3 regions of the Agarivorans sp. QJM3NY_33 genome follow, and region 1 is predicted to be linked to each of the others. Evidence: predicted binding sites of a transcription regulator. Region 1 holds the regulator's gene; each other region holds the start of a gene.
What was found. The regulator sigma-54, encoded in region 1, starts transcription at its own class of promoters, with help from an activator protein. The targets are predictions, from matches to a motif close to GTTGGCACGNNNNTNGNNT.

Region 2: ACRRSY_RS12560 (putative urea ABC transporter substrate-binding protein) is a predicted target of sigma-54. The motif match lies at 2,392-2,410, and genes of this name have one in related genera.
Region 3: ACRRSY_RS03010 (THxN family PEP-CTERM protein) is a predicted target of sigma-54. The motif match lies at 3,009-3,027, and genes of this name have one in related genera.

Annotation. Positions count from the first base shown of each region.
Region 1 is NZ_CP194039.2:4,229,027-4,234,149, reverse strand. It holds gene rapZ (RNase adapter RapZ) at 1-547, opposite strand, end outside; gene ptsN (PTS IIA-like nitrogen regulatory protein PtsN) at 574-1,017, opposite strand; gene hpf (ribosome hibernation promoting factor) at 1,026-1,313, opposite strand; gene ACRRSY_RS18975 (RNA polymerase factor sigma-54) at 1,340-2,845, opposite strand; gene lptB (LPS export ABC transporter ATP-binding protein) at 2,897-3,622, opposite strand; gene lptA (lipopolysaccharide transport periplasmic protein LptA) at 3,619-4,164, opposite strand; gene lptC (LPS export ABC transporter periplasmic protein LptC) at 4,127-4,684, opposite strand; gene kdsC (3-deoxy-manno-octulosonate-8-phosphatase KdsC) at 4,681-5,123, opposite strand, start outside.
Region 2 is NZ_CP194039.2:2,790,202-2,795,324, reverse strand. It holds tRNA gene ACRRSY_RS12570 (tRNA-Leu) at 866-952, shown strand; gene ACRRSY_RS12565 (alpha/beta hydrolase) at 1,262-2,242, shown strand; guanidine-I (ykkC/yxkD leader) riboswitch at 2,473-2,568, shown strand; gene ACRRSY_RS12560 (putative urea ABC transporter substrate-binding protein) at 2,627-3,712, shown strand; gene ACRRSY_RS12555 (ABC transporter permease) at 3,722-4,549, shown strand; gene ACRRSY_RS12550 (ABC transporter ATP-binding protein) at 4,546-5,123, shown strand, end outside.
Region 3 is NZ_CP194039.2:674,547-679,669, forward strand. It holds gene ACRRSY_RS02990 (DUF294 nucleotidyltransferase-like domain-containing protein) at 1-328, shown strand, start outside; gene ACRRSY_RS02995 (exonuclease domain-containing protein) at 339-1,049, shown strand; gene ACRRSY_RS03000 (S1 family peptidase) at 1,140-1,898, opposite strand; gene ACRRSY_RS03005 (ThiF family adenylyltransferase) at 2,018-2,878, shown strand; gene ACRRSY_RS03010 (THxN family PEP-CTERM protein) at 3,074-3,982, shown strand; gene ACRRSY_RS03015 (PEP-CTERM/exosortase system-associated acyltransferase) at 4,150-5,112, shown strand.

The sequences.
Region 1 (5,123 bases):
CATCAAATAGGTAATCGGCATCATTGGGTACGCCATTTTTAAAGCCAAAGGACTCAAACACCATAATTAATTGCTGTTGTTGTTCTCCGGTCACTCGCGATCGAATGAGCTGACTCAATTCATGTACGGATAAACGCGAGGTATCTATTCTTAGGTCAGCATTGCGAGAAATGGGGGCGAGCAGGGCGGTTTCAGATTCTATGGCCTTGGCTAGAGACATGTCGTTTTGACTCAGTGGATGAACCCGCCGAGTTTCACTGTAGCGGCGGATCAGTGCATCATCTTTCGCGTCGAGAAAAATACTTAATAGGTTAAGCTCAGAGCCTTCATCGCGAATTAGTTGACCGATGGGTGAGGGTTCATCAGGTAAATTTCGCACATCGATGCTAATGGCGACTTTGGTGTACTGTCTTTTTAGGTGTTCAATTAAAGGACGCCATAATACGACTGGTAAATTGTCGACACAGTAATAACCTAAATCTTCTAATACTCGTAGTGCGACCGTTTTACCTGAACCGGAGCGCCCGCTAACGATAATCAGTTCCATGATAACCCCTAATAACGATTAGAGTCTTAGGCTATCATGATCGTGTATAATTCGTCATCACTTTGTGCTGTACGAAGTTGTTTGCATATTTGCTTATCATTAAGTTTTTCAGCAACTTGAGCGAGAGTATTTAGATGTTGTTGACATTGGTCTTCGGGAACCAGTAAGGCAAATATTAAATCAACGGCTTGATTGTCAATGGCGTCAAAGGAAATCGCCGGAGTACAGCGTAATAATACTGCGGTCGCATGGTATTGATTGCCTATTCTACCGTGAGGGATCGCGATGCCTTGGCCAATGCCAGTACTGCCCATGCGTTCACGATTTAATAAACTTTCAAATATACTTTTAGATGTGGTGTCGAGTTGCTTCGCAACTAGTTCACTGATCAATTCCAATGCTCGTTTTTTTGACGAACATTGGACTGCACTTTGGGTGCAGTCCAAGCTTAGTACTTTATCTATTTGCATTACTATGACTAATGTTTGGTGAGTTTTTCTTTATGCTTAATGACTTGGCGATCGAGCTTATCGATGAGGCTATCGATGGCCGCGTACATATCAGCGTGTTCTGAAGTGGCGAATAATTCACCACCATTTAGGTGTATAGTGGCTTCGGCAATCTGATTCAGTTTTTCGACATTGAGAATAACATGGACATTATTAATTTGGTCGAATCGTCGTTGTAGCTTAGTAAACTTAGTGTGGACATATTCTCTCAAAGACTCAGTGATTTCTACGTGGTGTCCAGTAAGGTTAATTTGCATAGATGTCGTCCCCTTTATAGTGGCCTTTAAATAAGGCTCTTACGTTGGTTAGAAGGTGGAATAGCCAATGACTCACGATATTTAGCTATCGTACGCCTAGCCACCTTGATGCCTTGATCTGCCAAAATATCAGCGATTTTACTATCGCTGAGTGGTTTACTGGTATTCTCGGCAGCAACCAGTTTCTTAATTAATGCACGAATGGCTGTTGAGGAGCATTCTCCTCCACCATCGGTAGCCACATGGCTAGAGAAAAAGTATTTGAGTTCGAAGATCCCGCGAGGGGTATGCATGAATTTTTGAGTCGTGACCCTAGAGATCGTGGATTCATGCATTTCAACCGCTTCGGCAACATCATTCAATACCATCGGTTTCATGGCTTCTTCACCATATTCAAAGAAAGCTTGTTGGTGATGCACGATGCAATTAGAGACTTTCAGTAGGGTTTCGTTACGGCTTTCAATACTCTTGATGAACCATTTTGCTTCTTGCAGATGGCTGCGAATAAACTGGGTATCGTTGGCGTTGGTCGAGGTTTTAGTCATCGATGCATAATGTGAATTGATGCGTAGTTTTGGCATCGCGTCAGGATTGAGTTCAACCACCCAGCGACCTTGACGTTTAATCACCGAGACATCGGGAATTACGTATTGGGCTTGATTTGGTTCGACGGCATTACCAGGTCTTGGCTCTAAGGTGTGAATCAGCCGCATCACTTCGCGTAGCTGCTCCTCTTTTAACTTGGTTTTACGGGCCAATAAACGAAAATCTCGATTTGCTAATACGTCAATATGATTCGATACGATGTCTTTCGCTTCATTCAGCCAAGGTGTTTGTTCGCTGAAACGACTTAATTGGATGAGTAAGCATTCCTGTAGAGAGCGGGCAGCAATACCAACTGGATCGAAGTGCTGAATACGTTTAAGTACTGCTTCAATTTCATCTAACTCGACATCTAAATCATTATTTTCAATCGAACGTAGTCCCTCAAGTAATTGCTCACAATCTTGTGTCAGGTAACCTGATTGGTCGACTGCGTCGATGATGGCGAGGGCGATAGCTTGGTCTATTTCACTAAAAGGCGTGAGGCGCATTTGCCAGAGCAAGTGATCTTGTAAGGAGTCAACGGTTTCACCTTGAAACAACATGTCGTTGTCATCACTGCTGCTACCGGATGAAGAGCTGGCAGGAGCCGAGCTCGCGCTGTAAATGTCATCCCAAGTTGAGTCAACCGGAAGATCGTCTGCGACGGTATCTTGACTAATCGCATCGCCAGTTTCCATCTGGCTGCTATCGATCTCCGTTTGGCTATTGTTTGCATCACTATTTTGCTCGCTGGCTGATTTAAATTCAGCCGAGTCTGCGTCATTTGCTTGCGCTTCATCTGCTTCTAGCAGAGGATTACTCTCCAAAGCTTCTTGGATTTCCTGCTGCAGATCCAGCGTCGAAAGCTGGAGTAAGCGTATGGCCTGTTGTAACTGGGGGGTCATGGTTAATTGCTGACCAAGACGCAACTGCAAAGATGCTTTCATTAATTACCGCTGTTCCTTCTTTTTATTATCGCGTTTGAGGACATACTTTAACTATAGCTTGAATTGTTCACCGAGATAAACTCGTTTCACATGCTCATTTTTAAGTATCTCCTCAGGTTTTCCTGAGGCTATCAGTTCGCCTTGGCTAACGATATAGGCGTGCTCACAAACATCTAGTGTTTCTCTTACATTGTGGTCGGTGATCAATACACCCAGACCGCGATCACGAAGATGTTCAATGATTTTTTTTATATCGATAACAGAAATAGGATCCACGCCTGCGAAGGGTTCGTCAAGCAAAATAAACTTAGGTGCGGCAGCTAGAGCGCGGGCAATTTCTACTCGGCGACGTTCACCGCCCGACAGACTCATGCCTAAATTCTTGCGAATATGACCAATATGAAACTCTTCAAGTAAGTCATCGAGCGCGCCCATTTGTTGTTGTTTATCGAGGTCTTTACGTGTTTCTAAGACCGCTAAAATATTCTTTTCTACCGAGAGGCGACGAAAGATAGATGCTTCTTGCGGTAGGTAACCTATGCCTTTGCGAGCCCTGGTATGCATGGCGGTACTTGACAGATCTTCGTTGTCAATTAGGATCCGCCCTTGGTCCCTTGGGACTAAACCAACCACCATATAAAAAGTGGTGGTTTTTCCAGCGCCATTGGGCCCTAATAAACCGACAATTTTTCCAGTTTCAACATTGAGACTCACGTTTTTAACGACCTTGCGCCCCTTGTAACTTTTGGCAAGGTTTTCTGCAATTAAGGTACTCATGGTTGAGGCGTGGCCTTGGGGGCAACTTTGTTGAGTTGTTGGGGTAAGAAAATGGTGGTCACCCGATTGTTTTGGTCGCCCTGAGCAACCATTTCTTGTTTGTTAATGCTGTATTTAATCATTTGACCTTTGACTAAGCTTTCTTCTTGCTTCAGCAGTGCATTGTTAGTAAGCGTAAGCGTTTGAGTCTTCAAATCGTAACGCACTTCGTTCGCCTCTGCTTCAATGGGCTTACCATTATCTAAGAGCTGATAGAAGGTGGCTGGTTTGCCTTTTGCTATCATCACTTCGCTGCCTTTTTGCTCACTTCCGATAACGCTCAGTTCTTCGGCGCGCATTTTTATCGAGCCTTGAGTCACGACGACATTACTATAAAAAGTGACGCGATTTTCTTTGATATTAACCTGTTGACGGTCGGCATCGACGACAATTTGTTTATTGAAGTCGTCTTCAAGCGCTTGAGCCCCCCAACTGATGAGTAACAGGCTTGCTAAAAAGGCTAATTTATTCTTGTGGATTGTGGTAAACCGCTTCGATATCATTTAATAAAGTCACTATTTCATTGGCTAAATCACCGTTCATTCCGCGTCCATATAATTCGTAGGATGGGCCATAAACGGTAACGAGTTTATCACTATGCATGGTTTCGTTTTGCAGGTCGATTTCCAAGCTGTCTGTAATTAAGTCACGAACGTATTTGCTGCGACTCAAGTTTTTAATTACTACATTGTCATTTAACATGACCGTGTGTTGCTGCTGTACTGTAGCTTGATCGGCCACGATTTGCCATACAGGTTGTTTGGGATCGGGATATACCAAGATTTTTGGTTGGCTGAAAGTGGTGTGCTTGAGTTGCTCAAAATACGCCATCTGTTCGGCATAAATACGATAGCGGGGCCTTCCCTGTTCGCCAAAACTAACACTGTATAGCTGTTCGGCAATAAAATTGGGTTTATTGATTTCGCGAGTTTCGGTCAGTTGTTGGGTATCTGACGGGCTGAGCTGCCAAAGCACCAAAGCCACCATAAATAAAACCGCAAAAAACCAAGTGGGTTTATTCATATACTCATGCCCTGAGCATTTTGTAGCTGTCCTTGTGCCTGAAGAATTAAATCGCATAATTCCCGCACTGCACCATAACCCCCAGCGGTTTTAGTCACTAATTTGGCAGCTTGTTTACATAATGGATGGGCGTCATATACAGCAACCCCTAAGGCACAGGCATTCATGACTGGAACATCGACCACGTCATCGCCGATATAGGCACAGTATTCGGGGCTTAAGCTTAGCTTTTGTTGTAATTGTCGATAGGCTTGCATTTTATCTTGCTGGCCCTGAAATATATGCTGCACACCTAAAGCTTGCATGCGGGTGCTGACTAAATTTGATTGGCGGCCGGTAATAATCGCAACCTCAATACCTGCATTGAGTAATGCTTTAATACCAAAGCCATCATGGGTGTGAAAGGCCTTTAATTCTTCGCCATCATTACCGAGGTAGA
Region 2 (5,123 bases), 1.4 Mb from region 1:
TCCGTATGTCACCCTGCGCCATTCACAACAAGGACTGACGTCCCTTTTCTGTGACTAATGATATTTGCTTTAAATGTTCTATCATATGTCTTTATTGACCCAAGAGACGACGATGGCCTCACCAGATTGAACCAAACAGATGGGCATACTCAAACTTCAAACTGTTGTTTCACCGTTCTTGGACGCTTTCCTCTTTCAGCCCATAAATTGCTTTTTGTTGCTCAAATCTGGTTTCATCCTGAAACCACTCATCAACCCACTCTAGAGCCTTATGCCCTAGGATCTTAAGGGTCGTTTCGAGTTTAAATTTTTTAAAATAGTCCTGTGTTTCTTGAAATTGCTTAAGGTATTTAGAGCGGGAAGTTATCCATGAAAGCGCATATAGTCGAGCAGATAATAGATGGAGTCTGGGTGGTCATGCTTGCCAAAATTTTCATGGCATAAGCGTGGATATTGGCATCTGTCAGTCGTCCACTTTGTGCATATTGCTCTCTTTGCTCAGAAGTTAAAAACGGTAGCCTTCTGGTTTTTGGTTTTCCTGAAGTCTTACCAAGCCTTAATTAGGTCATGTTTTTACTTAGCTTGGTATAAACTAGCGAAGTTAAACGCAGAGTTCAGCATCAATAATCTCGCTTTATTGATCTATCACTGCAGCAGTATTAAACATTTTCCGTGATGACGCTATATAGTGAGGCCTGATTTACATCTGTTCAATTGGCGGTGCCGAGAAGCAGAATTAGCCATGCAGATCGCTTTTTGAGCACTTGAACAAAAATCTTTAATTTATGGTTGACTCATTTTTTGAATACGTTAAAGTACGCCTCGTTCTCAGGCAATCGTGCTGAGACGAAGATTTAAACTTTTTGCCCGGGTGGTGAAATTGGTAGACACAAGGGATTTAAAATCCCTCGTCTGAAAGGACGTGCCGGTTCAAGTCCGGCCCCGGGCACCAATTCAAAAAAGCCAGTAGCATTTGCTACTGGCTTTTTTACATCTTTCGCTCAAGTGTTCATTTGTGGTGCCAGTCGTCGAGTATTTAAGCTAGCGCTAATTGGCTTAAAAAATGCTGCCATGTGTACAACATGCTACTTCAATTCTTACATTATCTCTTAGACTCACCACGAGTCGCTTTATGATGCATTTATCCCAGTTAGTCAGAATTTAACTAATTTAAATGGCAACGGCGTTTGTTGTTATTGGCCTGTGCGGACTAAAGTAGCAAGTATCGAAGGGGTGAGGAGGACGAGCAATGGAAAGTAGCATGATAAACTTATTTGTGACCAGCTTAGTCATCGTAATGATTGTTGGCTTGAGCGTATTGTGTTTGATTCTGATCCCGCAGGTTCCAAGCCGAGTCGAGAACCATTCAGGACTCGATTATAAACGACTGACTCAGGTAAAATGCTTAGCCAAGTGCTCGCGTTATATTGCAAGAGATGGGACTTCCCTAGATTATCGGTATTATCCAGCGGATAGTGACATTGTTTTGATCTTGTTACATGGCTCTGGATGGCACAGTGGCTATCTGGAGCCTTTAGCCTCTCATCTTGCTCGCCAAGGTATCGCGAAGGTTTATACGCCGGATTTACGGGGGCATGGGATGAATCCATGTCGTCGTGGTGATGTGGATTATATTGGTCAATATAATGATGACTTGACTGATTTCATTGATTTGATTCACGAAGCTTCGCCTCAGACAAAAATCCTGCTGGCAGGACACTCTTCTGGTGGCGGTTTAGCCTTGCGCTTTGCGGGCAGTGCGCCAGAACGAGCCATCGACGGTTATTTATTGTTGGCGCCTTATCTTCACTATCAAGCCCCTACCATGAGGCACAACTCGGGGGGATGGGCTCGCCCCTTTATTCGCCGAATTATTGGCTTAGAGTTGGTGAATCGATTCGGTTTTAAAGCACTTAATCATCTTAAAGTGATTAGCTTTAATCTCCCCAGCGCATTTCGTGATGGCAGCGAAACCGATAGTTATAGTTATCGTTTGAATAAATCCTATGCTCCTAAACATTATCAACGGGAGTTACAAGCGATTAAGGTGCCGCTGTTGTTGGTTGTGGGTCGCCTAGATGAGGCATTCATGGCTGAGCAATACCAAGCATTGATCCGCGCCAACAGTGATGGCGATGTAAGTATCATCGAAGATGTTGGACATTTGGATCTTGTAAGTAATTCCGCGGCAATGCAAGTGGTCGGCAAATGGATTTCGGAGCAGTTTAGCGACCATGTCTGAGCGAGTTGGTGGTGTTGCGATCTTTTGAGCGGTATCTTGGCTGTCTAGATATACCGTATATCGTCTCCTTAATAACATCCGTAAATGAAGGGAGTCATAGGCCTCTTGAGCGGCTTGAGTGTCGCGATGTGATGGTGCAAACAGGCATTTTTTGCACAGCCATTGCTTTGGTAAAATTGCGACATGAGAGATGTAAGTTCAGGCAACATCTAAAGCCGCCACCATAATTTGCAATAGACATCTAGGGTTCCGACTGCTTGCAGTGACTGGACCGAGAGTTGTCAACCTCATATGGGGTTACACGGAGGGATAAAAGCCCGGGAGACGACAGTACTTACGTCTCTCATGTTTTTATTTTAAGTGTATAACCACAATGAGGTGAACATGTTTAAACTCGCTAAAAAGCCACTCCGTAAACTTGCCCTAGCGGCTACCTTGATCAGTGCCACTGTTGCCAGCACCACACAAATTGCGCATGCTGCAGACAAACCTAGTTATCGATTAGCATGGACCATCTATGTTGGTTGGATGCCATGGGATTATGGTGCTGCGACAGGCATCGTTAAAAAATGGGCTGACAAATACAATATCAATATCGATGTGGTGCAAGTAAACGACTATATCGAGTCAATTAACCAATACACTGCTGGGGCTTTTGATGCCACGGTAATGACCAATATGGATGCACTGACCATTCCAGCGGCAAGTGGCGTTGATTCCACTGCCTTAATCGTCGGCGATTTCTCTAATGGTAATGATGGGGTGGTGCTGAAAGGTGACAAGTCTTTAGCGGATCTCAAAGGCCAAAAAGTCAATCTAGTTGAGTTAAGTGTTTCCCATTATCTACTCGCGCGTGGTTTAGAGTCTGTGAATTTAGCGGAACGTGATCTCAGCGTGGTGAATACCTCCGACGCCGACTTAGTCGCAGCCTTTACCACCGATGATGTCACGGCTGTAACCACCTGGAATCCTCTACTGAGCGAAATAGTCGCGATGCCAGATACCAAACTGGTGTTCGATTCTTCGAAAATTCCCGGCGAGATCATCGATTTATTGGTCGTCAATAGCGACACCCTTGAGCAGAATCCTGCTCTAGGTAAGGCCTTGACTGGGGCCTGGTTCGAAATCATGACCACTATGTCGGGTAATGACGCTGCAGCAATCAAGGCGAAAACCTTTATGGCAGACGCTTCAGGTACCGATTTGGCTGGCTACGAAGCACAGTTAGCCTCGACCAAGATGTTCTACACCCCCAACGATGCGGTCGATTTTACCAACAGTCTTACTTTAAAGGCAACGATGGCTAAGGTTGCCGAATTTTCCTATCAACACGGATTACTGGGGGATGGTGCGCCCGATGCTGGGTTTATTGGCATTGAAACGCCAGCGGGTGTCTACGGCGATAGCAACAACATTAAACTCAGATTTAATCCTTCGTATATGGAAATGGCAGCGCAAGGCAAACTATAAGGCCAGCTCATGACCCGAATCATCAATCGTAAACCCAGCCGCTTAGCGCGGCTGATTTTAGGCTTACTTCCTTTTGTGCTGTTGATCATTATTTATATGCTGGCATCACAGGCTCGACTGGTTGATAACCCCAACGATAAGTTATTGCCAGCGATGTCCAGTTTTGTGGATGCGGTCCAGAGGATGGCTTTTGAACCGAGTAAACGTAGCGGCGAATTTTTAATGCTAGCGGATACCCTTGCTAGTTTGAGTCGCTTGCTGATGGGAGTCAGTATCAGTGCCTTTATCGCCTTAGTGATTGGTGTTGCTAATGGTATGGTGCCCTATGTTCGAGCCCCGATGTCGCCGTTGGTGACAGCGTTGTCGCTGATACCGCCAATGGCGATATTGCCAATCTTGTTCATCATTTTTGGCTTGGGTGAGCTGTCCAAGGTGATGTTAATCATTATTGGGATCTGTCCCATCATGATCCGGGATTTGCAGTTGCGCACCGATGCCTTGCCTCAAGAGCAAATTGTTAAGGCGCAAACTCTGGGTGCTTCCAGCTGGCAAACCATCGTGGGCGTGGTATTACCACAAATTTTACCGAAGCTGATCGAAAGTGTGCGCTTAACTTTGGGCAGTGCCTGGTTGTTTTTAATAGCGGCAGAAGCTATCGCGGCAACCGAAGGTTTGGGCTACCGGATCTTCTTGATCCGCCGCTATTTGGCTATGGATGTGATCCTTCCATACGTGCTTTGGATCAGCTTGCTGGCTTTCGCCATGGATTGGCTGCTCCGCAAATTCTCGGCTTATGCTTTTTGCTGGTATCACCAAACCCAAGGAGAAGGCGAATGAGTAGCGCAATTATTCAAGCGAACAATTTATGGAAAGAGTATGGCGACAATGTGGTACTCGAGCGGCTAAATCTACAAGTTATGGAAGGTGACTTTGTCAGCATTGTTGGTGCTTCGGGTTGTGGTAAGTCGACCTTTCTCAATTTGTTATTGGGCAATGAGCGAGTCACGCGAGGAGAGCTGTTGCTAGATGGTCAGCCGCTGCCGCAAGAGCCAAGTTCTGAGCGGGGTATCGTATTCCAGAAGTATTCAGTATTTCCGCATCTCACTGCTTTGCAAAATGTGATGTTAGCGGAGGTGTTTGAACATTCGGGGATCCTGGTGCGTTTATTTGGTCGAGCGAAACAACAGGCTGAACAAAGGGCGCAGGCGATGTTGGCTAAGGTGGGCTTAGCTCAGGCTGCCCAGCGCTACCCGGCAGAGTTATCTGGGGGGATGCAACAGCGTTTGGCGATTGCTCAAGCGTTGATGAAACAGCCACGGATCTTATTGTTAGATGAACCCTTTGGTGCCCTCGACCCGGGGATCCGCAAAGATATGCACCAGCTGATTGATCAGTTGTGGCAAGAGCGCAA
Region 3 (5,123 bases), 1.5 Mb from region 1:
ATTTGCCTTGAACCTGATTATCGATTTAGCCCGTATATTCAGTCTCGCTGCGGGAGGATCGCTGACCGGAACCGAGGAACGTTTTCGCTATGCTGCGGAACAAGGCACGCTTTCTCAGGATAGTTGTGACAACATTATTGGCGCTTATCATTTTATTTCGCAAGTTCGTTTTATTCACCAGATGCACGCGATAAAAGCAGGTAAAGAGCCGAATAATCATATTGCGCCTGCTTTATTTAGCAGTTTCGAACGAAAACATCTTAAAGAGGCCTTTAAAATCATCAGTGAGCTACAAAGTGTAGCCAAATTGCGGTTTATTAAGGCGTGAGCGAAAAACCATGTTTAAGACGCTGAAAAGAACCTTTGCTAAAAAGCTGTCCCCAGAAGCGCAACGTTTAGCGATGCTTGCAGATCCCACGTGGTCACTTGGGATCCGCCAATATTTATCGACGCCTTTGCCCGCGCTTACGGCTGCATTTAACTCACTTCAGTTTTTGGCTTTAGATTTTGAAACCACAGGGGTTGATCCTCAAGAAGACCGAATTTTGAGTATCGGTCTGGTGCCGATGAGTCTTGCTCAGATAGAAATCGCTGAAGCGCAAGAGGTGTTCATTGCGCACGGGCAATACATAAAAGCGGATAGTGCAAGAGTAAACCAGATTACTCCGCAAATGCTTGATGGGGGGCTACCTTTAGAAGAAGGTATTAGTCTGTTATTTCAAGCTTTATCAGGTAAGGTGTTATTGGTGCATGGCGCTTGCATTGAACGAAATTTTATAGATGCTTACTTTAAACAATACCTTGGCATTGAACACTGTCCTTTGTATATCATTGATACTTTAGCGATTGAAAAGAAACTCAGTTATTCGGGGAGAACTGGTGCACATAAGAGTTTTCAGCTGAATGATTTACGTCGTCACTACGGTTTACCTGACTACGTTTCTCACTCCGCCGCCAGTGATGCCTTCGCTTGTGCTGAATTATTCATGGTTCAGTGTAAGAAGTTGAATATAGCAGCTACGACTTCCCTGCGAGATTTACATCTCTAACTTGAGCATGGCGCTTCTGGCCATGGTTGAACAGGCCATCACTGATTCTGATCAGGCTCTTTAAAGGCCCGCTGGCTATAGCATGTTGCTTTACTGTGGTTTGACGGTTGCTAATAGTTGCTTCAAGTATTTCACGGGTATCGCGTAACTGATTGCACTGGGGTTACTTAATACCGCTTCTTTAGTTGTTTTGACAAATACTTTGTTGATGATGCCTATGACTTCGCCCGTATCTGGGTGGTATAGCGGACTTCCGCTATTCCCTGGATAGGCAGTAGCGTCGAGCTGATAGACATTATAGGGCGCTTTCAATCTTTTGAGTTGAGCAGGGTTTAATTCTCGAGCTGAACGCGCAGGTATCACGACCGGAGTAATACTGGAAATGATACCGCGGTGAGTGACAGGATAAAGTCCAAGTACTGCCCCGATAGGAAAACCGGTAAAGGCATATCGCTCGCCTTCCCTTACCGTTTGGTTTGACACGCGCATTGGCCTTAAGGGTTCTCCTTCAATTTTCAGGAGTGCGAGGTCGTGCTGTTGATTACTTGCCAGCAAGGTTGCGTACCTTAGTTGGGGAGACCGACCTTGGCCAACAAATACCACTAAGCGTTCTTTTTGTTGTTGATTTAAGGTTTTGGGAATGACATGGGCATTGGTCGCGATGACATTGCCGCTAACGGCAAATCCGGTACCACGTAAGGTGGCTCTTGGTGAGTTTAATTTGTTGAACGTTCCCACGCCGACCACCGAGGGCTTGATCTGCTCAATGGTATCGGCAAGTTGGCTTGATGCGGTGCTACTGTATAGCGCCAAGATGATAAGACTTACGATGACTGGAATGAGCCGCATATAGAGTTATTCCTTGAAATGCTGCCTCATATTAATTTTTACTCTAGGCTAGGGCAAGCTAGTATGAAAAGAACATCAAATAAAGTGTTGTGATAAAAACGTTATAACAGGGATGAATAATGATGAGTTTCAATTACGAAGATGCATTTTCGCGCAACATAGGGTGGCTTACCGACGATGAACAGCAACTATTACGCGGGAAGCGGGTGGCCATCGCTGGGGCCGGTGGGGTGGGGAGCGAACATATTGTTACCTTGGCGCGTTTAGGTGTCGGTAAATTTAATATTTCAGATTTTGATGAATATGAAGTGCATAACTTTAACCGCCAAGCGGGCGCATTCATGTCTACCGTTGGGCAAGATAAAGTTAAGGTGATGGAAAGTGTTTGCCTAGATATTAATCCCGAAGCCGAGATCTGTAGTTTTCCTGAGGGTGTATTTGAGCATAATGTTGACCAGTTTTTAGAGGGGGTGGATGTTTATGTTGATAGCCTCGATTTTTTTGCCCTATCGGCACGTAAGTTAGTTTTTCAGAAGTGCCTAGAGAAAAACATCCCTTTGGTGACCGCTGCCCCCCTCGGTATGGGCTGTGCATTTTTGTGTTTCATGCCTGGTGGTATGAATTACGAAGAGTATTTCCGTTTTGAAGATTGCCAAGATGAAAATGAGCAATATATTAAGTTTTTAATTGGTTTGTCTCCCGCAATGTTGCAGCGCCCTTATTTAGTCGATCCAAGTAAGGCCGATTTTCACGCGAAGAAAGGACCGTCGACGCCGATGGCAGTGAAGTTGTGTGCAGGCGTGGCGGCGACTTATGTATTAAAAATCCTTTTAAAACGAGGTGATTTAGTCACCGCTCCCCATGGTTTACATTTTGATGCTTACCGGAATCGTTTTAAAAAAACCTGGCGGCCAATGGGCAATCGGAACCCTTTGCAACGGTTGGTGTTTAAGATTGCGAAAAAAGTGGTTTTAAATTGAGGACTTAGCAACTATTCGCTGAAATATAGTGGGAGTCGTTGCTTGATTAGAAGTGTCAGTAAATTTTACATATTGCTCATGAAAACGGATGTCATTTTATTTAAATTATTGTTTTATAAACGTTTTTTAAGTTGGCATTTGAGTTGCATTGATATACTTGTATTTAACTCTGCGATGACCAAATGGACGGGCAATATGAATAAATTAAAATTGACTGGTATGGCATTAGCTTTAGGTGTTTCAAGCCTTTCGGCAAATGCTGTTTTAATCACGGATTGGGATTACTTAAACGACGCGGGTTTCGGCACTGATTATGTCTCAGAAGCTGGCGACGCAACAGGGATTAACGCTTCGGGTGCTACCTTAGATGACTTTGATACACTCTTTGCTGGTGAGCTTCCTAAAACATTGGCTTGGGGCCAACCTTATAAAGAGGTTAACCCTAACGAATTGCAAAGCTCTTTAATCGTTGACGATGCTAAAACTGGCTCGGTAACCACCAGTGTAGTGAATGGTGTTGGTGCTCTAGCTTTCTCTGAAGGTACTGGTTTAACCCATGAAAACTGGGGAGTAACGGGTGATACTTTGGTATCGGCGACCTTATTCGATGGTTTGTTTTTAGGCCCAACATCTCCAGTGGTGTTGCCTCCAACGGCTGGACCAACGCTACAATTTGAAATTCAATTTGAAGAAACCTACAACCACCCTACTGGCGGCGTATGTGAATATGGCGATACTTTAGATGGTGCAGTTGGTATCAATGAGGCTGGTTGTGCCGATTTATTTACCATTGTATTAGACGACAGTGTTTCTTTCACTCAGGAAGGTGATGCGATTTTCTTAAGCAACAGCTTCACCATCCCTGTAGACGGCTTAGACGATTATGAATACACCTTAACAACTCGTTTGTTAGGTCTAACATTCGTTGAGAATGTCGATTGTCCAGAAGGTAAAACCTGTATTGGTTTCTTAACTGAAGAAGATGATACCAATACTCTTGAAGCTGCATTTGCTATCTCAGCCAGAGAAGTGACAGAACCTGGTACCTTAGCTATATTTGGTTTAGGTTTATTAGGTTTGGCTGGTTTGCGCCGCCGTGCTTAAGGCTTAATAAAAACGTCGCTAAGAGTTAGCGTCATTAGTTGATATTAAAAGCGCAGCCCAGTACTGCGCTTTTTTGTTTTTGAGTCCTTGTCATTGATATTATTTAGCTGCTTTTAACTCTGGCGAGTGAGTGGGTTGCTTTAGATCGAAAGCTTTGAGAGTGCCTTATGATTCGTAATAAATACATAAAAAATTTGGCAAGCTATCCGGTGATTGGGCCGATGGTGAGAAGTGGTATTTCACTGCTAGTGAAACGAGAAGCAAAGTTAATTGCTCAACATTTTGCCGAGTATCTGCGTCCTGTGGTTGCTTATCGTCCCGATATTGTGCATGAAGCGTTTAGGATCCGTCATGATGTTTATTGTGAAGAACTAAACTTTGAGCCAATTCGAGACGATGGGATGGAGCAAGATGAGTTTGATGAATATTCTCGGTTCTGTTTGATCCAACATAAACCCAGTGCGGATTTTGCAGGTTGTGTGCGGATTGTATCCCCAAGTCATAAAGATGAATTACTTCCTATCGAGAAATACTGCGCGCAGGCAATTGAAGGCGCGAAATTCCATCCGGATCAATTTGAACGCTCTGAAATATGTGAGATCTCTCGTTTAGCGGTACGACCTCAGTTTCGTCGTCGTAAAGCGGATAATTTTGAAGGCGCGGCAGCGGGTGCCATTAATGAACAAACCTACTCAGAAGAAGAGCTACGCTGTTTTCCATTTTTGGCGATAGGTTTATATTTGTCGATAGCTTCGCTTGCAGTACGCTCCGGCACACATCATGCGTTTGTCATGATGGAACCTCGTTTAGCACGCAGTATGAGCTTTTTAGGGATCAAGTTTGAGCAGCTCGGGGCCGCTATCGACTACCATGGTTTGCGAGCGCCTTACTATATTAGTGCGTCGATGCTGATGCGAAGCTTGCCGGTTGGTTTTCAAAAACTGATGATGAATATTGACAAAGAAGTAGCCAAGGGTTGTCTGGCCGCCAGAAAAAATGATGATGATGATGAATACATTAAAAAAATGTATTCATCAAACTTCAAAGCAAAACCAAAATCAGACAATAGCCTAATGATGAGAAAAGGTTTTGTTTATTCTCCTGCGAAGGGCTTGTACCTACCGCAATAACTGCAAGCTTT